Regions from separate parts of the Pseudomonas sp. H3_C08 genome, predicted to be linked through region 1. Evidence: riboswitches for the same ligand, from Rfam matches in the RefSeq annotation. Region 1 holds a riboswitch; each other region holds the start of a gene.

The links. Region 1 has a riboswitch for cobalamin ahead of AB4N74_RS06805 (ABC transporter substrate-binding protein). Riboswitches for the same ligand answer to the same signal wherever they lie in the genome.
Region 2: another riboswitch for cobalamin. It lies ahead of AB4N74_RS11450 (CbtB domain-containing protein); the one in region 1 lies ahead of AB4N74_RS06805 (ABC transporter substrate-binding protein).
Region 3: another riboswitch for cobalamin. It lies ahead of cobW (cobalamin biosynthesis protein CobW); the one in region 1 lies ahead of AB4N74_RS06805 (ABC transporter substrate-binding protein).
Region 4: another riboswitch for cobalamin. It lies ahead of cobO (cob(I)yrinic acid a,c-diamide adenosyltransferase); the one in region 1 lies ahead of AB4N74_RS06805 (ABC transporter substrate-binding protein).

Annotation. Positions count from the first base shown of each region.
Region 1 is NZ_CP162803.1:1,458,849-1,466,490, reverse strand. It holds gene phnX (phosphonoacetaldehyde hydrolase) at 49-876, shown strand; gene AB4N74_RS06810 (Ppx/GppA family phosphatase) at 1,224-2,159, shown strand; cobalamin riboswitch at 2,202-2,395, shown strand; gene AB4N74_RS06805 (ABC transporter substrate-binding protein) at 2,540-3,553, shown strand; gene AB4N74_RS06800 (FecCD family ABC transporter permease) at 3,562-4,566, shown strand; gene AB4N74_RS06795 (ABC transporter ATP-binding protein) at 4,563-5,327, shown strand; gene AB4N74_RS06790 (GNAT family N-acetyltransferase) at 5,311-5,817, opposite strand; gene metE (5-methyltetrahydropteroyltriglutamate--homocysteine S-methyltransferase) at 6,025-7,642, opposite strand, start outside.
Region 2 is NZ_CP162803.1:2,468,022-2,475,663, reverse strand. It holds gene AB4N74_RS11480 (fatty acid cis/trans isomerase) at 1-302, shown strand, start outside; gene AB4N74_RS11475 (acyltransferase family protein) at 487-1,509, shown strand; gene nfuA (Fe-S biogenesis protein NfuA) at 1,567-2,151, shown strand; gene cobM (precorrin-4 C(11)-methyltransferase) at 2,351-3,097, opposite strand; gene AB4N74_RS11460 (cobalamin biosynthesis protein) at 3,179-3,592, opposite strand; gene AB4N74_RS11455 (CbtA family protein) at 3,589-4,287, opposite strand; gene AB4N74_RS11450 (CbtB domain-containing protein) at 4,299-4,496, opposite strand; cobalamin riboswitch at 4,620-4,841, opposite strand; gene AB4N74_RS11445 (hypothetical protein) at 4,876-5,202, opposite strand; gene AB4N74_RS11440 (AzlC family ABC transporter permease) at 5,195-5,887, opposite strand; gene AB4N74_RS11435 (sugar phosphate isomerase/epimerase family protein) at 5,877-6,794, opposite strand; gene AB4N74_RS11430 (ATP-grasp domain-containing protein) at 6,791-7,642, opposite strand, start outside.
Region 3 is NZ_CP162803.1:2,460,045-2,467,686, reverse strand. It holds gene AB4N74_RS11430 (ATP-grasp domain-containing protein) at 1-1,234, opposite strand, end outside; gene AB4N74_RS11425 (hypothetical protein) at 1,234-2,511, opposite strand; gene AB4N74_RS11420 (2OG-Fe dioxygenase family protein) at 2,511-3,263, opposite strand; cobalamin riboswitch at 3,614-3,825, shown strand; gene cobW (cobalamin biosynthesis protein CobW) at 3,925-4,998, shown strand; gene cobN (cobaltochelatase subunit CobN) at 5,002-7,642, shown strand, end outside.
Region 4 is NZ_CP162803.1:614,422-622,063, reverse strand. It holds gene cbiB (adenosylcobinamide-phosphate synthase CbiB) at 1-701, opposite strand, end outside; gene bluB (5,6-dimethylbenzimidazole synthase) at 698-1,348, opposite strand; gene AB4N74_RS02965 (cobyrinate a,c-diamide synthase) at 1,345-2,745, opposite strand; gene cobO (cob(I)yrinic acid a,c-diamide adenosyltransferase) at 2,742-3,353, opposite strand; cobalamin riboswitch at 3,435-3,664, opposite strand; gene AB4N74_RS02955 (hypothetical protein) at 3,828-4,412, shown strand; gene AB4N74_RS02950 (PQQ-dependent sugar dehydrogenase) at 4,479-5,792, shown strand; gene AB4N74_RS02945 (C40 family peptidase) at 5,927-6,463, opposite strand; gene AB4N74_RS02940 (C40 family peptidase) at 6,683-7,300, opposite strand; gene hda (DnaA regulatory inactivator Hda) at 7,515-7,642, opposite strand, start outside.

The DNA of each region.
Region 1 (7,642 bases):
CTCATTGCCGAGGGACGGCCCACGCTTACCTGAAAACGGAGATTGACCATGCAGTACCAACAACCGACTCACCTGCAAGCCGCGATCCTCGACTGGGCCGGCACCGTTGTCGATTTCGGCTCGTTTGCGCCAACGCAAATCTTCGTCGAAGCCTTTGCCGAGTTCGGCGTCGCGGTATCGCTGGAAGAAGCGCGCGGGCCGATGGGCATGGGCAAGTGGGATCACATCCGCACCCTGTGCAACCTGCCGCAGATTGCCGAGCGTTACCGCGCGGCGTTTGATCGCTTGCCGAGTGACGACGATGTAACGGCAATCTACGAACGTTTCATGCCGCTGCAGATCGAGAAAATCGCCCTGCATTCGGCGCTGATTCCGGGCGCGCTCGAAGCCATTGCAGCATTGCGCGACAAGGGTTTGAAAATCGGTTCGTGCTCGGGCTACCCGGCGGTGGTAATGGCCAAGGTCGTCGAACTGGCGCGGGAAAATGGCTACGTCGCTGACCATGTCGTCGCCACCGATGAAGTGCCCAATGGCCGGCCGTATCCGGCGCAGGCGTTGGCCAACGTGATTGCCCTGGGCATCGATGACGTGGCCGCCTGCGTCAAGGTCGACGACACCTGGCCGGGAATTCTCGAAGGGCGCGCCGCCGGTATGTGGACGGTGGCGTTGACCTGCTCCGGCAACGCACTGGGCCTGACCTATGAGCAATACAAGGCGTTGCCGTCGGATCGACTGGCGGAAGAACGCGCGCGGATCGGCAAGATGTTCGCCCCTTCGCGCCCGCACTACCTGATCGACACCATCGCCGAACTGCCCGAAGTGATCGAAGACATCAATGCGCGCCTGGCCCGGGGCGAAACTCCTCAGTCCTGCTGATTGATCGTCCGCACCCCGCGCTGATCGTTCCCACGCTCTGCGTGGGAATGCAGCCCGTGACGCTCCGCGTCACTGGACGCGGAGCGTCCCTAGAGGCGTTCCCACGCGGAGCGTGGGAACGATCAACAGCCAAATCGCGGGCAAAAAAAAGCTGCCAAAACTGGCAGCAAAAACTTTAAGAACACGCGATGTATTGACCTCAGCATAGACGCCGGATAATGACAGTGTCGTGACAGTCGCAAATTCATTCAATCGCCCCGCCCCCGTCATCAGGATGTCATCAAGATCACGGCAGAATCCTCGCAAACCGTCTTGAGCCTCGCGACGGATGCTCTGCAAGGATTCCCATGAAAGACGACGCCTCGCTGTTTGCCGCCATCGACCTGGGTTCGAACGCCTTTCGCCTGATGATCGGCCAGTCGGTGCGCAGCCGCAAAGGCTTGCAGATTCAGGAAGTGAAAACCCTGCGCGAACCGGTGCGCCTCGCCGAAGGCTTTGACGGCGGTGCGCTGGATGCACTGGCACTGGATCGCGGCTGGCAGGCGTTGGCGCGGTTCGGCAAGAAGCTGCGTGGTTTCGAGGCCGGCCGGGTTCGTGCGGTGGCCACCAGCGCGGTGCGTGAAGCGGACAACGCGCAACTGTTTCTGGCCAGTGCCGAGCGGCATCTGGGCTTTCCCATCGACGTCATTTGCGGCCATGAAGAGGCGCGGCTGGTCTACGCCGGCGTAACTCACGCCTTGCCCAGCGCCGACGACCTGCGCCTGGTGGTCGACATCGGCGGCGGCTCCACCGAGCTGATCCTCGGCCAGGGCTCACAACCCTTGTTAACCGAAAGCATCGCCATCGGCAGCGGCACCTTGAGCACGCGATTCTTTCGCGGCGGCGATGTGTCCGCCGGCGCGCTACAGGAGGCCGAACGCTTCGCCATCCTGCAGTTTGAAAAAGTTGCCCGGCGCTACCGTGCTCAGGGCTGGCAGCAAACCATCGGCTCTTCCGGCACCGCGCGCATGCTCGCCAAAGTACTCAAGACCAATCGCCTCAACGACTTCGGCCAGGACGGCATCACCTACGGCGGCCTGCTGCGCCTGTCGCTGCTGTTGTTGAAGGTAAACAACGTGCAACAGCTCAAGCTCGCAGGCCTGCAACCACACCGCCAGAGCATTCTGCCCGGCGGTCTGGTGTTAATGCTGGCGGCATTCAAAGTGTTCGGTATCGCACAAATGCTGCCCTCCGAACCGGGCCTGCGTCTGGGCGTGTTGCACGGTTTGATGAGCCAGCACTAATCCTCGCCGCAACAGATTCGTCTCCCCTTCGGCGGCTTGATCGACTAACATGCCGCCGCTGGTTCCCGAACGGGACTAATAGGGAATCCGGGGTGCTTGCACAGCATTGACCGGAACTGCCCCCGCAACTGTAGGTGCCGAGCCTGCTCCACGACTGCCACTGGGTGAATCCCGGGAAGGCCGGAGCCAGGCGATGACGCATCAGTCAGGAGACCTGCCGGCACAGTGATTACTAACCGGCGGGGTGTCCGGGAAGGACATCGTGCCGTGCGCGTCTTCGTTGGCTGCCCGGCCTTGCGCTGTTTTCCTGACCGCGTTCGATGGTGTGTTTCCAGACCGTACTCTCCCGCTCCCCGTACGGTTCCCCTGGAGACTGCCCCATGCTGCTGCCCCGCGTTGCCACCCTCATTACCGGCCTGAGCCTTGGCGCCCTGGCGCAGGCGGCACCGACTGTCTATCCACTGACGATCGAGAACTGCGGCAGCACCCTGACCTTCCAGCACGCACCGACGCGCACCGTGACCATCGGCCAGGCCGGCACGGAGATGCTCTACGCCATGGGCCTGGGCGACAAAGTCGTCGGCACCTCACTGTGGTTCAACAATGTGCTGGCCAAATACAAAGCGCAGGATGACAAGATCGAGCGTCTGGCTGACAACGAGCCGAGTTTCGAGTCGGTAATCGGCAAGCGTCCGGAACTGGTCGCCGTGGAACTGGAATGGATGGTCGGCCCGCAAGGCGCGGTGGGCACGCGCGAGCAGTTTCATGAACTGAAGATTCCAACGTACCTGCTGCCTTCCGATTGCGAAGCCAAGGACAACCTCGTCGGCGCCGATGGCACGCGACTGGCGCCGTTTCGCATTGACTCCATTTACAAGAGCGTGAGCCAACTGGCGCAGATCTTCGATGTTCAAGAGCGTGGCCAGCAGCTCAATGATCAACTCAAGGCCAGTCTCGCCAAATCGATTGCCACCGCCCAAGGCAAACAGCTCAAAGACGCCAGTGCGCTGGTGTGGTTCTCCAGCGCACAAATGGACATCGAGCCATTCGTGGCCGGGCACAAAGGCATTCCCGATTTCATGCTCAGCACCCTCGGCGTGCTCAACGTGGTGGAGTCCGATGAAGAGTGGCCAACGGTCGGCTGGGAGACCATCGCCAAGGCCAACCCGACCTTCCTCGTCATCGCGCGCATGGATCGCCGACGCTTCCCCGCCGACGACTATGAAAAGAAGCTCGCCTTCCTGCGCAGCGACCCGGTGACGCGCAACATGGACGCGGTGAAACACAACCGCATCATCATTCTCGACGCCATGGCCCTGCAGGCGAGCCTGCGCATGTTCGAGGGCATCGAACAATTGGCCACGGCCATCAACGGCTATGACCTGTCGCAATGAGTGCCAGCCTGATCCGCACGCTCCTGGCCCTGGCGACCCTGTTGATTGCAGTGGTCGCCGGCGTGGCCATCGGGGAAACCTCGATTGCACCGGACGTGGTGTTGCAAGTGCTGGCGAACAAATTGTGGGGCGCCGGGCATGTCCTCGACCCGATCGATGAAGGCATCGTCTGGAACTACCGCCTGACCCGGGCATTGGTCGCGGCGGCATGCGGTGCAGGGTTAGCGACCTGCGGAGTGATTTTGCAGTCGCTGCTGCGCAATCCGTTGGCCGACCCCTATCTACTGGGCATTTCTGCCGGCGCCTCGACCGGGGCGGTGATGGTCGCGCTGCTTGGCGTAGGTGCCGGGATCATCTCACTCTCGGTCGGTGCCTTCGCCGGCGCGGTCACGGCGTTCGTGCTGGTGATTGTGCTGGCGCGGGTCAGCGGCTCGGCCAGCGGTACCGGGCAGATCATTCTCGCGGGGATCGCCGGTTCGCAGCTGTTCAATGCGCTGACGGCGTTTCTGATCACCCGCTCGGCCAGCTCCGAGCAGGCACGCGGCATCATGTTCTGGTTGCTGGGCAATCTTGGCGGCGTGCGCTGGCCATCGGTGTGGCTGGCGGTGCCAGTGGCCGTATTGGGGTTGGTTGTGTGCCTGTGGCATCGGCGGGCGCTAGATGCGTTTACCTTTGGTGCGGATTCGGCGGCGTCGCTCGGCATTCCGGTGCGGCGTGTGCAGATTCTGCTGATCGGTTGTGCAGCGCTGGTGACGGCAGTGATGGTGTCGATTGTCGGCTCGATCGGTTTTGTCGGTCTGGTCATTCCTCATGCCGCGCGTCTGTTGCTGGGCACCGGTCATGCGCGGTTGCTGCCGGCCAGTGCGTTGGGTGGCGCGGTGTTTCTGATAGCCGCCGATGTGCTGTCGCGCACACTGATCAAGGGCCAGGTGATTCCGGTCGGGGTGATTACCGCGCTGGTCGGGGCGCCGGTGTTTGCCTTGATTCTGGTTGGCCGCAGGTCGGCACGATGAACAGTGTTTTGAGTTGTTCCGGCCTGAGCTTCAGGGTGCGCGGCGCCGAGTTGCTCAACGGTGTCAGCCTTGAGGTTCAGCGTGGCGAAACCCTGGGCATTGTCGGGCCGAATGGCGCGGGCAAATCCACTCTGTTGAAGTTGCTGGCCGGGCTGCGTGAACCGAGCGCTGGCGAGGTGCTGCTCGACGGTCTGCGCCTGGGCAAAATGGCCCGGCGCAGCATTGCGCAAAAGCTTGCGGTGGTCGAACAGCAGGCCGACACCGACGACGGCATTCGCGTGTTCGACGCTGTCGCGCTGGGGCGCACGCCTTGGCTGTCGGCGCTGCAACCGTGGTCGGCGGCCGACGACGCCATTGTTCAGCAGGCGCTGACCGACGTCGACGCGATGCACCTGCGTACCCGTCTCTGGCGCAGCCTGTCCGGTGGTGAGCGACAACGGGTACACATCGCTCGAGCCCTGGCGCAGCGACCGCAAATCCTGTTGCTGGACGAACCGGCCAACCACCTCGACATTCAACATCAGCTGACCATTCTCAACGTGGTGCGGGCGTTGCCGGTGACCACGCTGATTGCTCTGCATGATCTCAATCAGGCGCTGAAGTGTGATCGTCTGGCGGTGCTGGAACGCGGGCGGCTGGTGGCGTTGGGCAAGCCGCTGGAGGTGCTGACACCGCAGCGCTTACAGGAGACGTTCGGGGTCAGGGCGCATTACCTGACGGACCCGTTCGATGGGGCGCAAATTCTCAGATTTCACTCATGACGTTGTGCATGTGGGTTGTTTGCCAGACCGGGTCAGCGTCGACGTCGATAATCTTGAAGCCTTGGCGCTGCCAGAATTCGATGGCGCCCGGCAGAAATGGATGGGTGTGCAGGTAGATCACCTCGACGCCGTCGGCGAATGCCAGGTCTTTGAGTGATCGGTACAACGCCGCGGCCAACCCGGAACGCCGTTGTGAAGGCACGACGAACAGGCGCACGATTTCCACTACCTTGCGGCCGGGATAATCAAGGTTCGGGAAGCGTCGGTCGTAGGAGAGATAGCCGATCGAGGCCACGATCTGCCCCGCATGACGAGCGATCAGAAAGCGCCCTGCCCCACGCAGATAAACCTCGGCAAAACGCGCCAGATCGTCGGGTATGCCGGTCGCGCTGAGCTTGGGGAAAAGCTCGGCACGGGCGTTTAGAACAAAATCCAGCACCTCGGGAATGTCTGCGTCAGACACGGTTTGGATAATGGGTTGATGATTCATGCAGCGGCAAACACCTGGATTGCGGCTGGCCACAGTAGCAACAACAGGTCCCGCGAGGCCATTCAGAATCTCATGACTTGCCCAAAACCCTGTGGGAGCGAGCTTGCTCGCGAAGGCGGCAGATCATCCAACATTGATGTTGACTGAATGGACGCTTTCGCGAGCAAGCTCGCTCCCACAGGTGTTTTATTTCATGCAACCCGAGCGTTACGCCAGCTCTTTACGCAGTTGCCGGGCGGCGGTAACCATGTGCACCAGCGCCGCTTCCGTCTCCGGCCAGCCACGGGTTTTCAAACCGCAATCCGGGTTGACCCACAGCCGCTCGGCCGGAATCCGCTTGGCAGCCTTGCGCAGCAGATTAGCCATTTCCGAAGCATCCGGGATGCGTGGCGAGTGAATGTCGTAGACGCCCGGGCCGATTTCGTTCGGGTAGGCGAAGGCTTTGAAGGCATCCAGCAACTCCATGTCGGAACGCGAGGTTTCGATGGTGATCACGTCGGCATCCATCGCTGCAATCGACTCGATCACATCGTTGAATTCGCTGTAGCACATGTGCGTGTGGATCTGCGTTTCGTCGCGCACACCGGAGGCGCACAAACGGAACACTTCCGTCGCCCAGTCCAGATAAGGCTGCCACTGCGCCTGACGCAACGGCAGACCTTCACGGAACGCCGCTTCGTCGATCTGCACGATCTTGATACCGGCGGCTTCCAGATCGACCACTTCATCGCGGATCGCCAGCGCCAGTTGCCGGGCCTGCACTTCACGGCTGACATCTTCACGCGGGAACGACCACATCAGCATGGTCACCGGGCCGGTCAGCATGCCTTTCATGACCTTGTCGGTCAGACCTTGGGCGTAGCGAATCCATTCGACCGTCATGGCTTTCGGGCGGCTGAGGTCGCCGAAGATCACCGCCGGTTTCACGCAACGCGAACCGTAGCTCTGCACCCAGCCAAACCGGGTGAATACGTAGCCATCCAGTTGCTCGGCGAAGTACTCGACCATGTCGTTACGCTCGGCCTCACCGTGCACCAGCACATCGAGGCCCAGACGTTCCTGGATTTCCACCGCGTGGCGGATCTCGCTGTGCATGGCTTCGGTGTATTCGGCTTCGGTCAGCTTGCCCTGTTTGAACGACTGACGAGCGAGGCGGATCGACGCGGTTTGCGGGAACGATCCGATCGTCGTGGTTGGGAACATTGGTAGATCAAGACCCGCGCGCTGTTTGGCGATGCGCTGGGCAAACAGCGACTGACGCTGGCTGTCCTTGGCCGTGATCGCCGCAACTCGCGCCTGAACCGCAGGTTTGTGAATGCGCGGGGAAGCTGCACGTGCAGCCTGCACCGAGCGACTTTCAGTCAATGCACGTAGCACTTTCGGCGCTTCCGGCTGATTGACGGCATGCGCCAGAATTGCCACTTCTTCACACTTCTGGACGGCAAAGGCCAGCCAGCTTTTCAGTTCGGCATCGAGCTTGTCTTCACGACCCAGATCCACCGGGCTGTGCAGCAGCGAGCAGGACGGCGCGACCCACAGGCGATCACCCAGACGCTCATGGGCATGGCGCAATGTCGCCAAGGCGTTTTCCAGATCGCAGCGCCAGACATTCCGGCCATTGACCACGCCCAGGGACAACACTTTGTAGGCCGGCAGACGATCGAGAATGGTCGGGTACTGCTCCGGTGCGCGCACCAGATCAATGTGCAGACCATCGACAGGCAGGTTGGCAGCCAGACCAAGGTTTTCTTCCAGACCACCAAAGTAAGTCGCGAGCAGTTTCTTCAGTGGATCACGCTGAATCTGGTTGTAGGCACGCTCGAAC
Region 2 (7,642 bases), 1.0 Mb from region 1:
TCCTGCTTGGTGAGTCGCTGCGCTATCAGCCCGGGCTGGACACGATCACCATTTACCCGGGCGTGCTCAGCAGCTATCCGAACTTCATCTTTAATGTCCCGGCCGATCAGGTGCCGGAGTTTGTCGATGCAATGGAAAACGCCAAGGACGCCAATCGTTTCGAAAAAATCGTCGAACGCTGGGGTATTCGGCGCAGTCACCCGCAATTCTGGTTCTATTTCCACGATCTGAGCCAATACCTGCACGAAACCGACCCGGTGGAAGAGGGCGTGCTGGACATGAACCGCTACGAGAATCTTTGATCGTTTCAGATTGGCCTGCTGTCCCAACTTGAAGCAACACAACCAAACCCTTGTAGGAGTGAGCCTGCTCGCGATGGCGGCGGTACATTCAACATCTTTAGTGCCTGATTTTCCGCTATCGCGAGCAGGCTCACTCCTACAAGGGATCTGAGGTGGATTCAGGAATTGTGATCGGGAGCAGGTGATGTTGATTTCAGTGCAAGCCCTGCGTGCGCTGGCCGCGTGGACGGTGGTCTGCCACCACTTCATGCAGATTTTTTTTGACTTCAAGGCGCGCGGACCGGTCGGCCAGTTCTTTATCGACAAAGGCGCGGTGGGCGTCGACATTTTCTTTGTCATCAGCGGGTTGGTGATTTTCCTCTCGACCGAAAACAAACCGCTGCCGCCCGCGCGTTTCCTGCTGTACCGGCTGTTTCGCATCGTCCCGGCGTACTGGCTGTACACGCTGCTGATGGCGCTGCTGGTGGTGTTCGCCCAACCTTTGCTGCCGGATCAGACGGTGGACTGGGGCCATCTGCTGCTGTCGTTGCTGTTCATTCCTACCGAGAATCCTGGCGGCTACGGTATCTATCCGACGTTGAATGTCGGCTGGACACTGAATTACGAAATGCTTTTCTACGTGCTGTTTGCCTGGGCGCTGCTGTTTCGTTTGCAGGTGCGCCTGCTGGTGGTCGCCGCGCTGCTCTTTGCCGTGTGTCAGGCCTGGACCGGGTTTGGCTGGGTCAGCGCGTTCTATCGCTCGGACATCGTTTATGAGTTTCTGCTGGGGATCGGCATTGGCATGCTCTATCGGCGGGGCTGGATCGGCCCCGGTTTTTGGTTGCCGCTGACTTGCATCGTCGTGGCACTGCTGGCGATTTATTACTTGGCACCGGCGCCAAGGCTGCTGAGCTGGGGCGTGCCGAGTGCAGTGCTGGTCATGGCGTGTATCTCACTTGAGCGTTATGTCGAGCGCAGCCGAATGCTCAAACTGCTTGGCGATTGCTCGTATTCGGTTTACCTGATGCACGTGCTGGTGCTGTCGACGGGGGGATTTATCGCGCAGCGCTACGCGATCAACCCGTATTTGATGTTTGCCGTGTGCGCGCTGGCGATTGGCGTTGGCTCGTGGTTGAGCTACGAATGGGTGGAAAAGCGCAGTTACCATTGGCTCAAGGCGCGGGTTGACATGGAGCCGGACGAGAATCTTTCCCGACAAAAATACTAGGACTTTGTCCGGCGCAATGATTGGCGTAAACTGCGCCCAAGCCTGCGAGGAGTTTCCATGACCGCTATTACCATTACCGACGCCGCCCACGATTACCTGGCTGATCTGCTCTCCAAGCAGAACACCCCGGGCATCGGCATCCGCGTCTTCATCACCCAGCCTGGCACCCAGTACGCTGAAACCTGCATTGCCTACTGCAAGCCGGGCGAAGAAAAACCTGAAGACACCGCGCTGGGGCTGAAAAGCTTCACCGCGTATATCGATCACTTCAGCGAAGCGTTTCTCGATGACGCCGTTGTCGACTACGCCACCGACCGCATGGGCGGCCAGCTGACCATCAAGGCGCCGAACGCCAAAGTACCGATGGTCAACGCCGACAGCCCGGTCAACGAGCGCATCAACTATTACCTGCAAACCGAAATCAACCCGGGGCTGGCCAGCCACGGCGGTCAGGTCAGCCTGATCGATGTGGTTGAAGACGGCATCGCCGTGTTGCAGTTCGGTGGCGGTTGCCAGGGCTGCGGCCAGGCGGACGTAACCTTGAAGGAAGGCATCGAGCGCACCTTGCTCGAGCGTATTCCGGAGCTGAAGGGCGTTCGCGACGTGACCGACCACACGCAGAAAGAAAACGCCTACTACTAAGGTGTTCGCTGCGGACATGAAAAACGGCGCCCCGTGAGCGCCGTTTTTTATGGGTGAAATTCAGGAATGCATTTGCGAGCAGGCTCGCTCCCACATTTGAAATACGATCAAATGTGGGAGCGAGCCTGCTCGCGAAAGGGCCTTTGATCGTTCCCACGCTCTGCGTGGGAATGCAGCCCGGGACGCTCCGCGTTCCAATTCATGGTCTGTAGAGGTGAGCATGCCCGGCGCGATACAGCGATGACTCGCTAAACACCTCGCTGCCCAGCACTCGGCCCACCAGAATCAACGCCGTACGCCGAAACCCTTTGGCCTCAACCTTTTCGGCAATATCCGCCAGCGTCCCCACCACCCAATCCTGATCAGGCCACGTCGCCCGGTGAATCACCGCAATCGGGCAATCCGCGCCGTAATGCGGCAGCAGTTCCACCAGAATCTTCGGCAAATGGTTAACGCCCAGATGAATCGCCATGGTCGCGCCATGCTGCGCCAGACTGCCAAGCTCTTCGCCTGCCGGCATCGCGGTTTTGTCGGCGTAGCGAGTCAGAATCACGCTTTGCGACACGTCCGGCAGCGTCAATTCCGCGCCAAGCAACGCCGCACAGGCTGCGGTGGCCGTCACGCCGGGAATGATCTCGAACGGAATATCCAGCTCACGCAGATAACGGATCTGCTCGCCAATCGCGCCATACAGACTCGGATCGCCGGAATGCACCCGCGCCACATCCTGACCCTTGGCATGCGCGGTCTTGATCAATTCGATGATCTGTTCCAGATGCAATTCGGCGCTGTTCACCACTGTTTCGGCTTGATGGCCGTCGAGTAACGCCGCCGGCACTAGCGAACCTGCGTAGATAATCACCGGGCAACTGCGAATCAGCCGCTGGCCTTTGACAGTGATCAATTCCGGGTCGCCGGGGCCGGCGCCGATGAAGTAGACGGTCATCGTTGAATCCTGAGTAAAAGAGGGCACGACTGCGTTGCAGATGAACAACGCTCATGATCAATGGCGGGGATTATCGGGATTTTACGCCGCGCCGGCCAATGCCAGCGTGGCCTGAGCGTATTTTTGCCGGGAGATCAGCAGTTTTGCCGGCGCTTGAATCAGCTGTTCAGCGAGCGCAAGCGCGGCACTTTCGGCGACGCCGTAGCAACCGGTGCGTTCGTAAGCAATCTGTGAATGGTGACTGAGCCGCTGTTGGTAGCTGGCCAGTTCGTCACTGCTGAAGTACAGCAGGGGCAGAGCCAGTTGTGCAGCAAGTTCTTGCAGGCCCGGCTCGTCGCGCTTCAAGTCGATACTGGCCAACGCTTTCACCGCCTCAAGCTCAATGCGATGCGCCTGTAACGCTTGATCGAGTAACGCGCGCAGCGTGCTGGCCGGGCAGCCGCGCTGGCAGCCCAGGCCGACCACGAAGGTCGGCGCTGCGCGGTCATCGGTCATGCGTGGTATTGACCAGCGCTTTTGCGGCGGAACAACCAGGCGCTGATCAGGCCCAGGGCCAGCCAGAACGCCACGTTGGTCAACTGCGAAGCGATTTTGAACTGAGCTTCGAGTGCTTCGGGGGCGAGCATCGAATGCACTTCCGGTTGCGGTGCGCCGATCACGTGGGGCACAGCGAGGATGGCCACACCGAGGACCTTCATCAGCCAGTGACGGCTGAACGCGATCAGCGACAGACCTACAGCCGTCGAAGCGGCCGTGCCGATCCACCACGTCTGCCGCGAAGCCAGATCAGCCGCAGCGGTGCCCGGCAGTTCTGGTGGCAGGCCCAAGGTCGGAGCAAGCACGAACGTCGCGTAACCGGCCAGGCCCCAGAGCAGGCCCTGCGAAGTTTTGGTCGGCGCGCGCAGGGTGTAGAGGCCGGCGAGCATCAGGGCGAAACCGACGGCTACGACCAGATTACCGCCAGTGGTCGAGACTACGCGCTGCCAGCCGTCTTCCGGCTCCCAGGCCTCGGCATCATGGGTGTGCGCAGCCACGCCAGCGGCATGTTCGTGAACCGCCACCGGCTCGGACTTCTCGAAGGTTTCCGCCTGCAGAATCAGCGGCGAAACCCAGAAGCTTTGCAGCAGAGTGAGGAGCAGGGCGGCCAGCAGACCAGAGAAACCTGCAGTTTGCGCGATACGCTTGATCATGTCGGCAGGTCTCAATGGCACGGGAACGCGGCGCTGTGGCGGGTATCGTGGGCGGCGTTGTGCACCGCTTCGATGTGCGAGAAACCGGCAAAGTAAACCAGACTGGCGCCGAGGATCGACGCAAAGATTGCGGCGGTCAGGCGTTGGCTCAGGGTGGTGGTGCTGGCGATTTTGTCCGTGTTGCTGCCGGTGCTGCTGATGATCGACATGGCGCTTCCCTCTGGAGTGTCAGCGGGTGAATAGAGCGCATGAAAACCCCTGCGGGTCGGGCTCGCAGAGGTTCGAACAGCGCCCGCCCACCGCGGGTTTGTTATGTGCAGCGCCGCACAAATGCGGGCTGTGTGTTGCGGGCCGGTCTCCGGGCTCACGAGGGGCTGGCGTCAGGCCGACCTGCAAGCGTCACCTTCCCATACCGTATTGGCACAGTGGTTTTGACGCTTCGCTCGCTTACCGTTGCGGGGGCAGCACCGGACTGACATGGGCTTGAGTAAAGCACATGATTCACCGGTTTCCCGTTTCACCCTGTGAAGGGCACCCGTAACAAGTTGTGTAGGAGAGCATGGGCGGGGGATTTGAGTCAATCGACGCCTAGCGCATGATCAGCAGGACGTACACCCCCAGCGCCATCAGGAACGCATAATAGGATTTGATTCGCGTCAGGCTCAGCAGCCACGCCAACGCCACCGGGAGGATCCATGGCATGGCCGCCAGGTGCTGGCTGGCCAAAGGATAGAGTGAGACCGCCAGCAGGCTGACGAGCATCGCCACCGATGTGTATTTTCCCAGACGATCGATGAAAGCGCGGGCAGTTGCCGAAAGCCGTTCGACATCGACGGCCAGCGGCAGCAAGCGGCAGACGATCGAAACCAGCGCGCAAATCAGTACGTACAGCCAGAAAGTACCAGGTTCAATCATAGACATAGCTCGTCAGAACGGTGATGGCGAGCACCAGCAGCAAGCTGACCTCGCCCAGCCACAGCAAGCTCGCGGCGGTGGCCAGGCCGGCAATCCATTGCGCATGGAAGCTGTGACGGTCGCGGGCCATCTTGCCAAGCGAAGCGCTGATGAAAATCGCGATCACCACACTGACGTGATCCATCACTGCGTTGTCGGCCACGCTGGCGAAACAGTACCCGACCACGGTGCCAAGCAGGGCGGCGGCGTACAGCAGAAAGCACACGGTGTTGGCATACGGGCGGCTGATCGGTTGCTGATCCTTGCGGATCGACATCAACGTGAAAGCCGCATTTGCCATCACCGCCAGGGCGGGGACAAACGCTTTGACCGGGCCCTGGAGGCTGGATTTCAGGCTCAGTGTGAAGACCAGAAAACGCAAGTTGATACTCAGCGCCGAGACCAGCACGCCAAAGGCGTTAAGCAGGTGCGCGGGGGTTTCCAGCAGCGTCAGTTGCAACGGCGAGGCCATTACCGTACCGCTGAAAACCACCATGGCCGGAAGATCCAGACCATGGCGGCGCCCGAGCATGCCGATCAGGATGAAGGTCAGCAGCAGCGAGAAGACGAACGGTAGCGCATCGCGGATACCGGTCGCGATCTCGCTGCGCGACGCCGGTTTTGCCAGGTTCGACTCAACCAGCATGAGTGCTGTGCCGCGAGCCGGCCAGCAATTGCTCTACGCCGTTCTTGTAGGCCAGAGCTTTTTCCAGGTAGTACTCGGTGGAGAAGCGCGGAATGAACTCTTCCACCACGGCCACCCCCCGATAGCCGTTGACCGCGAAGCGATTGAGCACATCGCTCAGGCGCAAGTTGCCTTCGCCAATCGGCAGATGTTGATGGTGGGTGTTGTTGAGGTCGGCAATGTGCAGATGCCGGGTAACCGGCGCCAGATCGGCAATGGCTTTGAACAGGCTTTCACCATACGGCAGCAGTGAGCACAGATGCGTCACGTCGATGGTCACGAAGCACCCGGTTTCCTTGTGAAAGCGCAGGTGTTCCTCGACGGTGAAGACCGGGAATTTCGGCCGCTGACCGCCCATGTTCTCCAGGCACAGGGCGATGCCATCGGTGTTGCAGCGCTTGGTCACCTGGTTGATCGCTACTATCAGGTTGTCCAGCAGTTCGCCGTTTTCCAGTTGATCTTTGTAGCCGGGATGAAAAGTGACGCTGGTGGCGCCGGCCTCGTGGGAAAACTCCACGGCGGCACTCAGGCAGTCCACCGCTTGGGCACGTTCGGTCAAATCCGGGGAGCACAGGTTGTACTGGCGACCCCACCATCCGGCGTGGACGGTCAGCGTGATGCCATTGTGTTCGGCGAAGCTGCGGATTTTCCCGGCAAGCTCAGACCGGTCTTCGGCGCTCAGCGACCAGAAGGTTTTTTCGGCGTCTTCGCCGATCTCGAACTCGACCGCTTGGAAATGTCTGGCCAGATCGGTGATCGAACCCAGGATGTCTGCAGGGTTGTCGTAGACATTGGTGGAAAAGGAGATCATCGGGAAGTGAGCGCTGATCGGGCCTTCGATGTGATATAGCGGGTCTTTACGGGTCATTGCGCTGGTCCTTGCGTAGTGAACTCTGGGTGGGTGATCGCGGCGTTGAAGTCCGCCGGGTCGTCGGCGTCGCTGCAGCCCAGCAGCGTGTAGCCGTGGCGGTCTGCGGAACGGCTGATGCTCTGGCCGAACTTGTCGGGGTTGAGGTTCACGCGTAATGCAAACGGGTGTTGCAGCAGGCGTGCCTGGAGCTGTTGCGGATCGGCGGTCGGGGCCGCCTCGATGTAGCGGATCGCCATTTTGGCGTAGGTTTTCTCGGGCGTCGGCAGTGACGTGCCGGCCATCGCGGCGATGGTGCTGGCTGCCAAATGCACCCCCGTGGTTTTCCAGACCATTTCCCAGATCTGGTCACCGCCGAAGCGGGTCTGGGTTTCGATGAATTGCAGGCGTGAACCGTCCAGCTTGATTTCCGTGTGGGCCGGGCCCCAGCGGTTGCCCATTCGCCCGAGCAGCCACAGCACCGCTTCTTCGATCTGCGCGGCGGTTTTCTCGTCGAGCCCGGCAGGAAAGTCATGCCCGGTTTCGACATAACCGGGGGCACCGCTGGTGTATTTGCGCGTGATGCCGAGAATCCGGTGCTGGCCATCCAGGCTGAGGGATTCAACGCTGTATTCGTCGCCGCTGGCGAAGGCCTCGATCAGATTGTTTCCCTCCAGCGAGAGGTGTTCGACATCCTCGGGCCTGTCTATGGCATAGACGCCCTGACTGCCCGAACCGTTGACGGGTTTGACGATGGCCGGGCCATGGCGCAGCACGAAAGCGCGAGCCTCGGCACCATGGTTGATAGCGGCAGTGGGCAACTCGTAGCGACTGCCTTTGAGCAATTGGCGAAACAGCAGCTTGTCGCG
Region 3 (7,642 bases), 1.0 Mb from region 1:
CATCAATGTCGCTGACGGCGAGCAAGGATTGTCGCAGGCGGGCGGTGTCGGGTTGCCTGAACTCGATGTACAGGTAGTTCTGAAAACCGTTGCTGACCGGTCCGATGGCTTCGCCCGGAGTGACGTAGGCGTACCAACGCTGGAAACCTGGCAAGCGGCAGATCCGGTCGGCGCCGTGCAGTCCGTCATAGAGCCGGTCTGTGCGGGCGAAAGGGGTGGCGATGCCGAACGCATCCGGCGCTTCGCTGGCGCTGGGCAGAGGCTCGTCGGACAGCGCGCGGTGGTAGCAGGCATCCAGCGCCAGTCCCCAGGCTTGGCGAATCACATGAATCCGGCTGCCGCCGGGGCGTGCGCCGACTTCGAGGACTCTTGGCCCGCGGGGGGTGAGAATGAACTCGACATGGGCAAACGTGCCTTTGAGCGCTAACGCTTTCACGGCGTCATGGGCCAGGCGATGGCAACGCTCCTTCAGCGCTGCGTCGGGCTCCAGCAGCGACGGCGTGTAGCGGGCGAAATGGTGAAAGTCGCCGCGATCGATATCGACGCCGGCAATCACATCGACGATCGGAAAACTGCTGATCGTGCCATCGGCGGCAATCGTGCAGTCGATGGAATGGTTGGAGCCCTGGAGAAATTCCTCCAGCAGCAGTTGATCGGTTTCGCGGCTTTTGCCCGCCACATAGCGCTGCAGCGCCGGCCATTCATGACGGGCGTAGTCGAGCAGATCCTGCTGATCGTCGATGCAGCGTACGAACAGGCTGCTGTAAAGGTTCGCTGGCTTCAGGATGAACGGGTAGGGCAGATCGCCCGGGCGCGCCAGCAGGTCGTCGATACGAACCTGGCGAGAGAGCACGTGCAGATCCAGGTTGCGCGACTGTTGGAAGCATTGGCGTTGCAGCACCTTGTCCAGCGTGTTTTCCACGTTACGGTGCAAGTGGGCCAGCGCCGGCAGCGCCGCACACAGCCGCCCCGTGATCGCGACATAGCCTTCACGGAAATTCAGGACACTGGTGAAGCCATGCTCGTCCAGCAACTGCTGCGTCAGCTGGATCAGATCCGCGGTCAGCCCTCTGGAAAAGTCGTACAGCGCCACCGGCGAGATCTGTTTCGCATCGGCGATCTTGCTGGTTTTGCGACTATCGGCAATCAGCAAAGGGGTGATGCCCTCGGCAATCAGGCCCTCGTATTCTCCGTCACGAATATTGCCGATGATCAGGCAGGCCGCTGCACTCATTAGTCAACCTCCTGATCGAAGCTGTAGTGGACCCGGTTCAGGCGCTGGCAAATGTGAGCCAGACGAATCCGGTCCACGCCGTTGGCGCCACCGCTCAAGACATTGCGAATGATGTGCGCCAAGGCATCCAGGTCTTCGCTGCTGATGCCCAGACGAGTGATTTCCTGAAGGCCGAAGCGCAGGCAGTCGCGGCCATTGATCTGTTTATTGTTGATCCGGATCCCCAGTTCATTGAGCTGCTGCGCCGCTTGCCGGGCCCGTTCGCCTTCGAGCAACAGCAGGTGCGTGTCGGAGGGGTGCAGCGTCCAGCCCGGCAGGTCGGCGAGTGCGTCGTGCAACTGGCGAGTATTGGCGCACATGCGTTGGGCGTAGGCCTGGCCGTAGCGCTGGGTTTCCAGCAGGCTGACGAACAGTTGCAGCAGACCGGGCAGATTGGGCGAGGACACCAGCGCACCACTGAGCGTTTGCTCGATCCGCTGGGCCAGATCGGCACGCCGGCAGACGATCAGTGCCCGGTGCGGACCTGCCAGGGATTTGTGGGTGTTGCCTTGAAGAATATCCGCCCCCTCGTCAAGCGGGTTGGGAAAGACCTTCCCGGCGATGAGGCCCAGAGTGTGCGACGCATCGTAGATGATCAGTGTCCGCTCAAAGCCCCGGCGGTTCAGCAGCGCGCGCAGTGGTTTAAGGGCGATTGCCCGTGTGGTCAGACCATGGTCGAGCAGTACGGCTGCCGGTTGTACACCGCACGCCTGGAGTTGCCGATCAACGTCCCCGAGATCAATTTGTCCGTCAGCCGTCAGTTTCAAAAAGACGCTGTGCCGGCCCATCTTCTGCACCAGAGGCCCGGTAGCGAAATGCCCGCCACTTTCGGGCGCCAGTGATAATACGCAGTCGCCCGGCTCGGTCAGGGCGGCCAGCACGCTCAGCGTGCAGTGCACGCCGGAGAGCACACGGTATTCGACGAACGGCGCGTTGAACATTGCCTGCACGGCTTGGGTCGCCAAAGCCTTTAATGTTTCGACTTCGGGGAAGTGTTCGACCTGCATGCCATTGAATTCGGCGGCATAGCATTGACCGTCAATGGCCTGTGCATTGAACAAGTAACGCTCGTAATGGCGATTCTGTCCTAGCGTGCGTGCAGTCTCGGACAATATGTTTTCATTGGCGGTCAGCGATAGTGTGGAAGTTCTTCGTGCGCACGCCTGTTGAAACTGTTCAATGATGAAGCTATGCGCGAGTGGGGTACTGACTGAAAGTGCATGAGTCGAATGATTCATTAGTAGTCCGCCAGGTCGAAGTCGATAATCAACATATCGCGACTGCCGCGATCCGAATTAATGCTCGATGTTTGCAGTGGGGAAACTTCATGCAGAAGTATTCGGTCATTCAAGACGACGGTTTCCAGATAGTCAGTCAAAGTTGCACTGAATACTTGGCCACCTTCTTCATCAAATATCCGGCTTTCGCCACCGATGACATGCTGACGTTGAATCAGGTGTTGAAAGACAAAATCGTGCCCGTCGCGATGTCTGCCCTCAGGGGTGGCCTGGCCAGCATTGCCTTGATCGCAGAGGATACGGAACTGATGGCAGGTCACGAGCCAGTCGCGCGGCCCCAGCGCCATGTCCAGCAGTGCCAGGTCGGCGGCCAGCAGTGTCTGCAGAATCGGGGAGTCAATGAACGTCGCCTCGCAGCGGGTGTAGGTGCGCTGCACCCCGCCCAACAGCGGGTTGTCGGTCTCGGCTTGAAAAAAGTGGCAGTCTTGCAGCGCCGTCCACTGGCGTTCCCGTTGGCGATACTGGAACTTGCAGATGCGTCGTTCGCGAAGACCGTTCTCTGCGCTGAGATACGCATCGGTATGCAAATGCTCCCAGGTCGCATTGAATGCCCGGCATGCTTCGCGTCCCAGCAGCGCAACATCCAATGCTGGATAGTGGGCACTGTGCGCATAGTGGCAATTGCGCAGTAGTTCGGAAAGTTCCTTTAGTCCGGCATCACTTGAAAGCCGTAACGCGTTACCGGCACTCATGTTGTGGATACCCATGGGTGCAGGAAAGAAACAGGCAGGATCAAATACTGATAATAATCAGCCATGCAAGAAATCCTTTCTTGAGAGACTCATAGTCCTTGTGCGAACTCATCGTTCATATCTTGTATTGATTTATCAATTTGGTTTTTGTAAAGATATGTAATCAAATACGCGCAGCCGCTCTATTTCAGGGTTTAACCCGGTGGTGGTTTTTTAATTTAACGGAGAGGGCATGTAAGACATAACTTACAACTACTTCTTAAGTGAGAAGTGTTCGCGATCATTAGATGAAAAAGTTGCTGTCCTTATAACCACAATGATCCAGGCGTTGACCCGCCTGCCGTGCATGCGTAGCCTTGCGCAATCGAGGTTCTCCGGCGTGTGCCGGAGCTAAGAAGGGAACGCGGTCAATGCCGCGGCTGCCCCCGCAACTGTGAACGGTGATGTTCGCTGCCACGCCACTGCCAGCTCAACTTATGAGCCCGCGGGAAGGCGCAGCCAACGCCAGGCCCAGCGCCTGAACGCCGTCAGCCAGGAGACCTGCCTCGTCACAGATTCTCACTACAACCGGGCGGGGTGATCCGGTGGCGAACTCTCCAGGCACGCGCGCGCGTTGCCGGTTCTCGTCCCGTATGCCCGCCGCTTGCCAAAGGGCATACCGATGAAAACACTGGCCAAACTCCCCGTCACCATCGTCACCGGCTTCCTCGGCTCGGGCAAGACCACGCTGCTGCGGCACATGCTCGACAACGCTCAGGGCCGTCGTATCGCGGTGATCGTCAACGAGTTTGGCGAGTTGGGCATTGACGGTGAAATCCTCAAGCAATGCACCATCGGTTGCACCGAAGAGGAAGCCACCGGCCGCGTTTACGAGCTGGCCAACGGCTGCCTGTGCTGCACCGTTCAGGAAGAGTTCTTCCCGGTGATGCGCGAACTGGTTGCCCGTCGCGGCGATCTCGACCATATCCTTATCGAAACTTCGGGCCTGGCCCTGCCAAAACCGCTGGTACAAGCCTTCCAGTGGCCGGAAATCCGCAGCGCCTGCACCGTTGATGCGGTGATCACCGTGGTCGACAGCCCGGCCGTCGCCGCTGGCACTTTCGCCGCGTTCCCGGATCAGGTTGATGCCCAGCGCAAACTCGACCCGAACCTCGACCACGAATCGCCACTGCACGAACTGTTCGCCGATCAACTGGCCAGCGCCGACCTGGTGATCCTCAACAAGGCCGACCAGACCAGCGCTGAAGATCTCGCTCGTGTCCGCGCTGAAGTCGCCGAAGAACTGCCGCCAGCGGTGAAAATCATCGAAGCCAGCAACGGCCGTCTGCCGCTGGACGTGCTGATCGGCCTCGGCGCCGGTTCCGAGGAGCACATCGACAGCCGCCACAGCCATCATGATCACCACCACGGTGAAGGCGATGACGACCACGATGACCACGATCACGACGCCTTCGATTCGATCTCCATCGAACTGCCACAAGCCGACGAAACCCTGCTGCTCGACGCCCTGGCGCAACTGGTGGTCAAGCACGGCATCCTGCGCGTCAAAGGTTTCGCCGCCATCCCGAACAAGCCAATGCGTCTGCTGATCCAGGGTGTGGGTACGCGTTTTGACAAGCATTTCGACCGTCAGTGGGGCGCTGATGAAGCGCGCGTCACGCGTCTGGTGTTGATCGGTCAGGAACTCGACGCCGCGCAACTCGAAGCGCAACTGCGCGCTGCGCTCAGCGTTTAAGCCATGCACCTGCTCAGGACTCAGCCCGGCGGTTTCGTCTCGGATGACAACATTGCCGACCTTGGCCAAACCCCCGCCGAGCTGGTGATCCTGTGCAGCGGCGACTCCAGTCTGGCGCTGCTCGCCGAAGCCGCGCAGCAGTTGCCGGAAGATTACCCGAGCCTGCGTCTGGCCAACCCGATGCAGGTGCAGAATCACGCTTCGGTCGATTTGTACGTCGATGAAGTGCTGCGCCACGCCAAGGTGATTCTGATTTCGCTGCACGGCGGCATCGCCTATTGGCGCTACGGCGTCGAGCGTCTGATCGAACTGTCCGAGCGCGGTGTGCAGGTGATTCTGGTGCCGGGCGATGACCGTCCTGATCCGGAACTCAGCGACCTGAGCACCGTCAACGCTGTGGATCGTGATCGCCTCTGGCAATTCCTGCGTCAGGGCGGCCTGGGCAATGCGCTGGACTTTTTCCGCTGCCTCGCCAACCGTTGGCTGGCTCGCGATTACGCCTGGGAAGAACCGCAGGCGCTGCCGCGCACGGCGATTTACCATCCGGATAAAACCAGCGCCGCACTGAGTGACTGGCAAGCCGATTGGCTGCCTGCGCACCCGGTCGCGGCGGTGTTGTTTTACCGCTCGCATTTACAAGCGGCGAACACCGCGTTCATCGATGTGTTCTGCCAGCGCTTGCAAGCGGCGGGGCTGAATCCGCTGCCGATCGCGGTGGCCAGTCTGAAAGAACCCGGCTGCCTGACGGTGGTCGAGGACTGGCTGGACGAGGTTGAGGCCGGGGTGATTCTCAACACCACCGGGTTCGCTCAATCCAGCCCGGAAGCGCCGCATCTGCGACCGTTTCGCCGAAATATCCCGGTGATCCAGGCAATCTGCGCGCAGGACAACGAGCCCGGCTGGCGCGACAGCGAGCAAGGCCTGGGGCCACGGGATCTGGCCATGCACATTGCCTTGCCGGAACTCGACGGGCGCATCATCAGCCGGCCGATCAGTTTCAAGGATCTGGCCTGGCGCAGTGAGCGCAGTCAGTCCGATGTCGTCTGCTATCGCGCGCAGCCCGAGCGCATGGATTTTGTCGCTGAACTGGCGCGGCGCTGGATTGATCTGGCGCAAGTACCAAATGGCGAAAAACGCATCGCATTGATCCTCGCCAACTATCCGACCCGTGATGGGCGCATCGGCAACGGTGTCGGTCTCGACACGCCGGCGGCGGCGCTGAACATCCTGCGTGCATTGCAGGCTGAGGGATATCCGCTCACCGCTGAACTGCCGAATAGCGGCACCGAGTTGATCGAGCAATTGCTCGGTGGCGTCAGCAACGATCTCGACACCATTGATCTGCGTCCGTGCCAGCAAAGCCTGGCGATGGACGCTTATCTGACGATGTTCAACGCGCTGCCCGAGGCCAATCGCAGCGCTGTGATCGAACGCTGGGGCACGCCGCAAAACGACCCGATGTGCCGCGACGGGAGGATGATGATCGCCGGTCTGCGCTTCGGCCTGACCTTCGTCGGTATTCAGCCGGCGCGCGGTTATCAGGTCGACCCGAGCGCGGTCTATCACGACCCCGATCTGGTGCCGCCGCACGCTTATCTGGCGTTCTATTTCTGGTTGCGCAACACCTACGGCGCCCACGGCGTGATTCACGTTGGCAAACACGGCAACCTCGAATGGCTGCCGGGCAAAGGCGTCGGTCTTTCGGAGAACTGCTGGCCGGATGCGTTGCTCGGTCCGCTGCCAAATATCTATCCGTTTATCGTTAACGATCCGGGAGAGGGCGCGCAGGCCAAACGGCGCACGCAAGCGGTGATTATCGATCACCTGATGCCGCCGCTGACCCGTGCCGAAACCTACGGGCCGTTGCGCAATCTGGAGCTGCTGGCCGACGAGTATTACGAAGCGCAGCTGCTTGATCCGCGCCGCGCCCGTGAACTGCAGCGCGACATTCTGCTATTGGTCCGCGAGACGCAGATCGACCGCGAACTGCAACTCGATGCCGCGCTGGACAGTGATGCCGACGCGGCGATCTGGTTGCCGCGCCTGGATACGTATTTGTGTGATTTGAAGGAATCGCAGATTCGCGATGGTTTGCACATTTTTGGTGAATCGCCGAGCGGGCGTTTGCGCATTGATACGTTGTTGGCTTTGCTGCGTATACCGCGTGGCGATGGCAAAGGCGCGCAGTCGAGTTTATTGCGGGCATTGGCCAAAGCGTTCGAACTGGGTTTCGACCCGCTCGATTGCGCGCTGGCCGACCCTTGGTCTGGTCCGCGCCCCGATCAATTGCGATCAATCGGCGACGAAGTCTGGCGCACCGCCGGCGATACCCGCGAACGCCTCGAACTGTTTGCCACACAGCTGATTTCCCAAGCCCTGCACGATCCATGTGGGAGCGAGCTTGCTCGCGAAGGCGTCGTGTCAGCCAACACTTCATTCACTGACACACCGCTTTCGCGAGCAAGCTCGCTCCCACAAGGTCCGGGGTGGTCTGATGTGAATGCGATTATCCAGTCGCTGCGCGAAGTCGTCGCCCCACGCCTCGATGCCTGCGGCCCCGCCGAAATGCGCGGCCTGCTCGACGCCCTCAGCGGTCGCTTCGTCCCCGCGGGCCCCAGCGGTGCACCCAGCCGTGGTCGCCTTG
Region 4 (7,642 bases), 840 kb from region 1:
GCGTTGGGGCTGTCCCACTTCGGCGCCTGCGCGCGCCAGCACTTCAGCGCGAGTCGGGTTTTACCCAGCAGCGCGTAGGTCAATGCCACCAGACGCGCAGGAATGTAGTTCAACACGTCGTCGATTTTTGCTGCTGCCCAACCGAAACGCTCAAAGCGTTCGTTGCGATAGCCCCACATCGCATCGAGCGTGTTGCTCAAGCGATAGAGGACCACGCCCGGCGCACCCGCCACGACAAACCAGAACAGCGCGGCAAACACCGCATCGCTGCCGTTTTCCAGCACCGACTCGGTGGCGGCGCGGGCGACGGCGGTGCTGTCGAGTTCATCGGTCTGGCGGCTGACCAGATAGCCGACACGCTTGCGCGCCTCGTCCAGATCATCCGCGCGCAACGCGGCGGCGACCGGCGCGACATGTTCACCGAGGCTGCGCATGCCGAGGGCGCAATACAGCGCGAGAATCTCGACGACCCAGCCCACGTATGGCGCCCAGGAAAACGCCGTGGCGAGCAAGGTCAGCGGCAGCACCGCGATCACCCACGCAGTGACCCCATGGCTGCGCCAACCCCGGCCACCAGCGTTGAAGCGTTGCTCGATGCGCCCGGCGAAATTGCCGAACGCCACCAGCGGATGCCAGCGTTTCGGTTCACCCAACAGCGCATCCAGCGCCACTGCGGCGACACTCAACAACGCCACACTCATTGACTCACTCCCCAATAATTTTCGTACAGCAACTCATTGAGCGGCCGCGCCTGCGCCCACCCTTCGAGTACCAGCATCGGCGCCGGATAGAATTCCTTGACCGGCCCCAGGCATAAAACCGCCAGTGGCTTGGCACCCTCGGGCAGCTTCAGCAGATCCGCCAACGCTTGCGGCTCGAACAGCGAGACCCAGCCCATGCCCAGGCCTTCGGCGCGCGAGGCCAGCCACAGATTCTGGATCGCGCAGGACAGCGAGGCCATGTCCATTTCCGGCAATGTACGGCGACCAAAAATGTGCTTTTCGCGATCATCCATCAACGCGGCGACCAGCACTTCGGCGCAATCATTGATGCCTTCGACCTTGAGCGTCATGAACTCGTCACTGCGCTCGCCGAGGGCTTCGGCTGTGCGGATGCGTTCTTCTTCCACCAGATTCTGGATCTGCCCGCGCAGGCTGCGGTCGCTGATGCGGATGAAACGCCAGGGCTGCATCAGGCCGACGCTTGGGGCCTGGTGGGCGGCTTCCAGTAGTCGGCGCAACAGCTCCGGTTCGACGCTGCCGCCGGTGAAGTGGCGCATGTCGCGGCGTTCGGCAATGGCTCTATAAACCGCTTCGCGCTCGGCTTCGGAGAATGTGTTGTCGGTCATGGCCCTTTCGCGAGCAAGCTCGCTCCCACAGGGGATTGCATTGCTTCAGTCACCACCGTTTCAATTGTGGGAGCGAGCCTGCTCGCGAAGGCGCCTTCGGAATCAGGCGCAAACAGTGCAGCGACAGCCGCCGGATTCGACGGGAAATAGAAGTGCACATAAGAAGCCGTCATCCGCCCTTCCCGATAAACCGCCTCGGCACCGCGCCCACCATTCGGACTCAAACCCCGCGCAATCGGCGCCAGTTCGGTAGTCGTCAACGAATGATGATATGTGTGCCCGCGCAACGAACCTTCCGGCAGATCCACCGCTTGCAACGCCAACGCCGCCAAACGCTTCTGCATCACCGCATCGCCCTTAAGCAGCCCGACCAATTCAGCGCGGGTGCCTTCAACGTCAGTCAACGAATCGAGCAGGTACAGCATCCCACCACACTCGGCGAGCAACGGCTTACCCGCCGCGTGATGCGCGCGAATCGCCTCACACATCGCGGTGTTCTGCGACAACGCAACGTGGTGCAGTTCCGGATACCCACCGGGCAAATACAGGCTATCCGCTTCAGGCAATTGCGAGTCGCGGATCGGCGAGAAGAAACTCAACTCGGCGCCCATCGCCCGCAACAGATCGAGACTCGCGCCGTAGGTGAAAGCAAACGCTTCATCACGGGCGACGGCAATCCGCACATTCTTCAGCAACGGCTCGACAGCGATCACGTCCGGTGCGGCAAACTCCACCGCCGGTGGCAGCGCTACCTCGCAACTGCTGGCCAATGCGTCGGCGGCGGCGTCGAGACGCACATCCAGATCATTCAATTCACTGGCCTGGACCAGACCGAGATGGCGGCTCGGCAATTCGATGCCAGTTTCTCGGGACAACGCGCCGTACCAGCGCAGACCTTCGGTGAGGCTGCCTTCGAGCAATTGCGCATGGCGCAAGGTGCCAACGCGGTTGGCCAACACACCGGCAAACGGCAGATCTGGCTGATACTTGGCCAAGCCGAGCGCCAGCGCACCAAAGGTCTGCGCCATCGCCGTCCCATCAATCACCCCGAGCACCGGCACGCCGAAGTGCCGCGCCAGATCGGCACTGGACGGCGTGCCGTCGAACAGGCCCATCACGCCTTCAATCAGAATCAGATCCGCCTCATTGGCGGCTTCCCACAACAGACGACGACTTTCCTGCTCGCCGACCATCCACATGTCCAGTTGATACACCGGCGCACCGCTGGCGCGCTCGAGAATCATCGGATCGAGAAAGTCCGGCCCGCATTTGAACACGCGCACCTTGCGCCCCTGATTGCGATGCAAACGGGCGAGCGCGGCGGTGACGGTGGTCTTGCCCTGACCGGAGGCCGGCGCGGCGATGAGTACCGCCGGGCAGTGACGTGGTTGATTCAAAGTTCGACGCCTTTCTGCGCTTTGATGCCGGCCTGGAAGGCATGTTTGAGCATGCCCATTTCGGTGACCGTGTCGCCCATCTCGATCATTTCCGGCTTGGCCGCGCGACCGGTGACGATCACATGCTGCATCGGCGGACGCGCCTGCAGATCGCTGAGCACCTGATCGAGATCGAGGTAGCCGTGCTTGAGGGCGATGTTCAATTCGTCGAGCACCACCAGACCGATCGACGGATCACGCAGCAATTCGCGGGAGACCGCCCACGCGGCTTCGGCGGCGGCGATGTCACGCTGACGATCCTGGGTTTCCCAAGTGAAACCTTCGCCCATCACGTGGAAGCGCACTTGCTCGGGGAAGCGCCGGAAGAACAACTCCTCACCGGTGCTGTTACGGCCCTTGATGAACTGCACCACGCCGCACTGCATGCCGTGGCCCATGGCACGGGCGAGCATGCCGAACGCCGAGCTGCTTTTGCCTTTGCCGTTGCCGGTCAGCACCAGCACCAGGCCACACTCGTCAGGCGAGTTGGCGATGCGTTCGTCGATCACGGCTTTTTTGCGCTGCATACGCGCCAGATGGCGTTCGTCGCGCTCGGGGGAATCAGTCATGGGGGAGCTCTCCGTTGAGGCTGGATAACGGCGGGCAGGCACAAGAATAGACGGCAAAAAGCCTGGCATCGCCCACCGTGATGCCGCTGGATGGATCAGGCCGGTCTCCGGGCTCATGAGCGGCGCATGCCTGACTGCGCGCCTTCCCGCTTCTTTCGAGGCAGTGGCTCAAGGCGCAGTTTTCACTCATTTACCGTTGCGGGGGCAGCGCCGGGATCGTGGTGGTTCTTCGTGCGAAGACAACCCTCACCGGCTTCCCTGTTTCACTCTGTCGACGCAGGTCACAGAGCACCTGAAACAAGCCGCGAAGGTTAGAGGGTTGGGGGTGGAGCGTCAATTAAAGAGGGGGCCATCGGGCGAATAACTGCCGCCGATCACTTATCTGCCGCCAATCTTGTGCCACACTGATACAAATGATATCAAAGAGCCATGCTTTTCTCGAAAAGCCCACTACAACAATAAAGGATGATGACGATGCAAGGCATGATCATCAGCAACCCGCGCCTGGAATTCCTGCGCCCGGTGCTTGAACGCTGGTTTGACTGTATCGACCGCTACAACGCCGTGCGCGGCGACAGCGACACCCCTTACTGGCATGACGAGAAAGCCAATCTCGGATTGCTCTCGGCCGCAGCCTGGATGGCTGAGCTGGTCACTTTGAACGACACTGCCACGCGCAAGCAGAACGAAGAAGGCGAGCGCAATGCCCGCGCCGATCTGTTTCTCGCCGGTGCCGAAGACCGCGCCTTTATCCAGGCCACTCAGCGCTGGCCAAAGGTTACCAACCTGAATCTGACTCAAGCCCTGCTGGACATCACCAACGACGCCAAACGCATCAGCTACGCCAGCGATCTTAAGCTCGGCTGCCTGTTTGTCGCGCCACAAAAAGCCCAGCACAGCGCCAGCCCCGAAGAACTACAAGACATGGTCGACGACCTGCAAAAGGAACACACCTGCGCGGTCGCCTGGTATTTCCCCTACGCCTACCGCAAATTGCGCAGCGAAGCCGGCAACTATCACCCGGGCATCGCCGTGCTGTTCAAGGAAGCCCGCGGCTGAGCAGTTGAACCATCGGGCTTGCGCCCTCCTCTATGATTAGGAATGCATTCATAGGGAAGATCAGCAATGCGCAAGCCCCAGCTCGTTTTTGTCATCGCCTTCGCCGGAGGGCTCGCCGCCTGCGGTGAATCCTCCAGCCTGCAAGTCACCGACGGCACCGGTCCGTCACCCAAGCTGCCCGAACCGAACAAGACCCTGATCCCAACGGTGAACATCGCCCCGGCGATCGGCTGGCCCGAGGGCGGCAAACCGACTGCGGCGGCCGGCACCCAGGTCGCGGCATTTGCCGAAGGCCTCGATCATCCGCGCTGGCTCTATGTGCTGCCCAACGGCGATGTGCTCGTGGCGGAAACCAATGCCCCGCCAAAGCCTGATGACAGCAGTGGCATTCGTGGCTGGGTAATGAAGAAGGTCATGGGCAAGGCCGGCGCTGGCGTGCCGAGTCCGAACCGCATCACCTTGCTGCGTGACGCCGATCATGATGGCGTCGCCGAGACCCGCACGGTGTTTCTGCAGAACCTCAACTCGCCGTTCGGCATGACCCTGGTCGGCAACGATCTGTACGTCGCCGATACCGATCGCCTGCTGCGCTTCAACTACGAACCCGGCGCGACCGAGATCAAATCGCAGCCAATCAAGGTAGCCGATCTGCCGGGCGGGACACTGAATCACCACTGGACCAAAAACGTCATTGCCAGCAAGGACGGCAGCAAGCTGTACGTCACCGTAGGTTCGAACAGCAACGTCGGCGAAAACGGCCTGGACAAGGAAGAAGGTCGCGCGGCGATCTGGGAAGTTGATCGGGCGACCGGCAATCACCGCATTTTTGCCTCAGGCATCCGCAACCCCAATGGCCTGGCGTGGGAGCCCACCAGCGGCGCACTGTGGACAGCGGTGAATGAGCGCGACGAGATCGGCAGTGATCTGGTGCCGGACTACATCACTTCCGTGAAAGACGGTGGGTTTTATGGCTGGCCTTTCAGTTATTACGGTCAGCATGTCGATGTGCGTGTTACGCCGCAGAACCCGGACCTGGTGGCCAAAGCCATCGCCCCGGATTACGCGGTCGGGCCGCACACCGCCTCACTGGGCCTGAGCTTCGCCGAGGGCAACACGCTGCCGGCGCAGTTCAAGGAAGGCGCGTTTATTGGTCAGCACGGCTCATGGAATCGCAAACCGCACAGTGGCTACAAAGTGATTTTCGTGCCGTTTACCGGCGGCAAGCCGAGCGGCAAACAGATGGATGTGCTGACCGGGTTCCTCGACAAGGACGAGAATGCTTTGGGTCGGCCGGTAGGCGTGGTGATCGATCAGCAAGGTGGTTTGCTGGTGGCGGATGATGTTGGCAATAAGGTGTGGCGAGTGTCGGCCAGCAAATAATTTTCGCCATGCACAAACAACTGTAGGAGTGAGCCTGCTCGCGATAGCGGTCGATCATTCAACATTGATGTTGAATGTGACACCGTCATCGCGAGCAGGCTCACACCTACACATTAGCTTTTAGGCAACTTGAATTACGGGTTATGCGCCAGATGCTCCGGCTGCAATACCCGCTTGGCACTCAGATAAGCTTTCTGCCAGTACGCCTTCGACAGGCTGTCCAGCTTCACCGTGCCGCCCGTGGCCGGCGCATGCACGAAGCGCCCTTCCCCGACGTAAATCCCTGCATGACTGACCTGCGAGCCGCCATTGGTGGCGAAGAAGATCAGGTCGCCGGTCTGCAAGCCTTCCTTGCCGACATTCGGCGCCTGCATGACGATCATCTCGCGCGTGGAGCGCGGCAGCGAAATCCCCGCCGCATCACGATAGACAAAACCGATCAACCCGCTGCAATCAAATCCCGAATCCGGCGTGTTGCCGCCCCAGCGATACGGCGTACCCACCAGGCCGAGCGCGCGAAACAACACGTCTTCAGCAGCCGGCGAGAAAGCTTGCGAAGGACCGAATACGACCGGAGCGCGAACCACCGGCGCAGGTGGCGGCGTACGACTGGCGCAGGCGCTGAGCAGCGCTGCGAAGAACATCAACGTGAGGCGGGCCGACATCGTCATAAGCAGAACATCCTGATCTGGCTGCGGCTTTTTCTGCCGATGGACAGAAAACAAAACCGCCTGCGTGAGCACGCAGGCGGTTTGCCATCAATATAGATACAGGATTCTAGCGGCTACGCGGCAAACTTCAAGTAAGACTTTAACTTCACCTTGTAAAGTCTACGTCTACTCCGTTACCGGAAGCCTGATTGTCGCCGCGAACGCAGCGACAACAGGGGATTACTTGCGAGCAGTGACTACAGTCGGAGCGTTGGCCAGAGCGCGTTTCGCTTCGATGAAGGTCTTGCTCCAGTAGCTGTCACCCAGGCTGTCGATGCGAACACCGCCGCTGCGACGACTGCTGGAGTGGATGAACTGGTTGTCACCGAGGTAGATCCCGGCGTGACTGACACGACCGCGACGACCGTTGGTGGCGAAGAACAGCAGATCGCCCGGCTCAAGGTTGCTGCGCGAGACCAGCGGCGCATCGACGTTGATCATTTCGCGGGTCGAGCGCGGCAGGTTCATGCCAGCTTCTTCGCGGAACAGATAGCCGATGAAACCGCTGCAATCGAAACCGGCTTCAGAGGTACCACCGAAACGGTAACGGGTACCGATCAGGGACATGCCGCGTTCAAGGATGCTGTCGGCCAGAACAGGAAGCTGATAAGGCTTCTTGCCATTGAATTCGTTGAGCTCTTTTTCGGTGTCCAGCTCTTCCTGGTAAATAACGGAAGACTGAGCCGTGGCAGAATTTTTAACCTGTTGAGGCTGCTCTTGAACTGGAGAATGAGCAGCGCAACCGTACAACAGGGTGACGAGTGCGAGAGGCACGAGGGGTGCGAAGCGCTTTAGCATGGGCACGACCGTGGCTGATAGTTGTAAAGAAGCCGAGACTATGCCCGCTATCAGCCTCATTTGCAAATTCAATCGATCTTTTTGTGACTTCCCGGTTTCTCGTTTACATCTAAGCGCTTAAGCCCATTTGAACCGATACGCGGCCTGCGCACCTCGCAGGAAAGCGGATTTTCTGGCGCCTGAAATATGCCGAAACACGCTGAAAGCCGCGCCGTTACCAGCCTAGCGTTTCTTTCAGGAAGGGAATGGTCAGCTTGCGCTGCGCCTGCAACGAGGCCTGATCGAGCTGTTCAAGCAAGTCAAACAGCGCACTCATGCTGCGAGTGCCGCGAGTCAAAATAA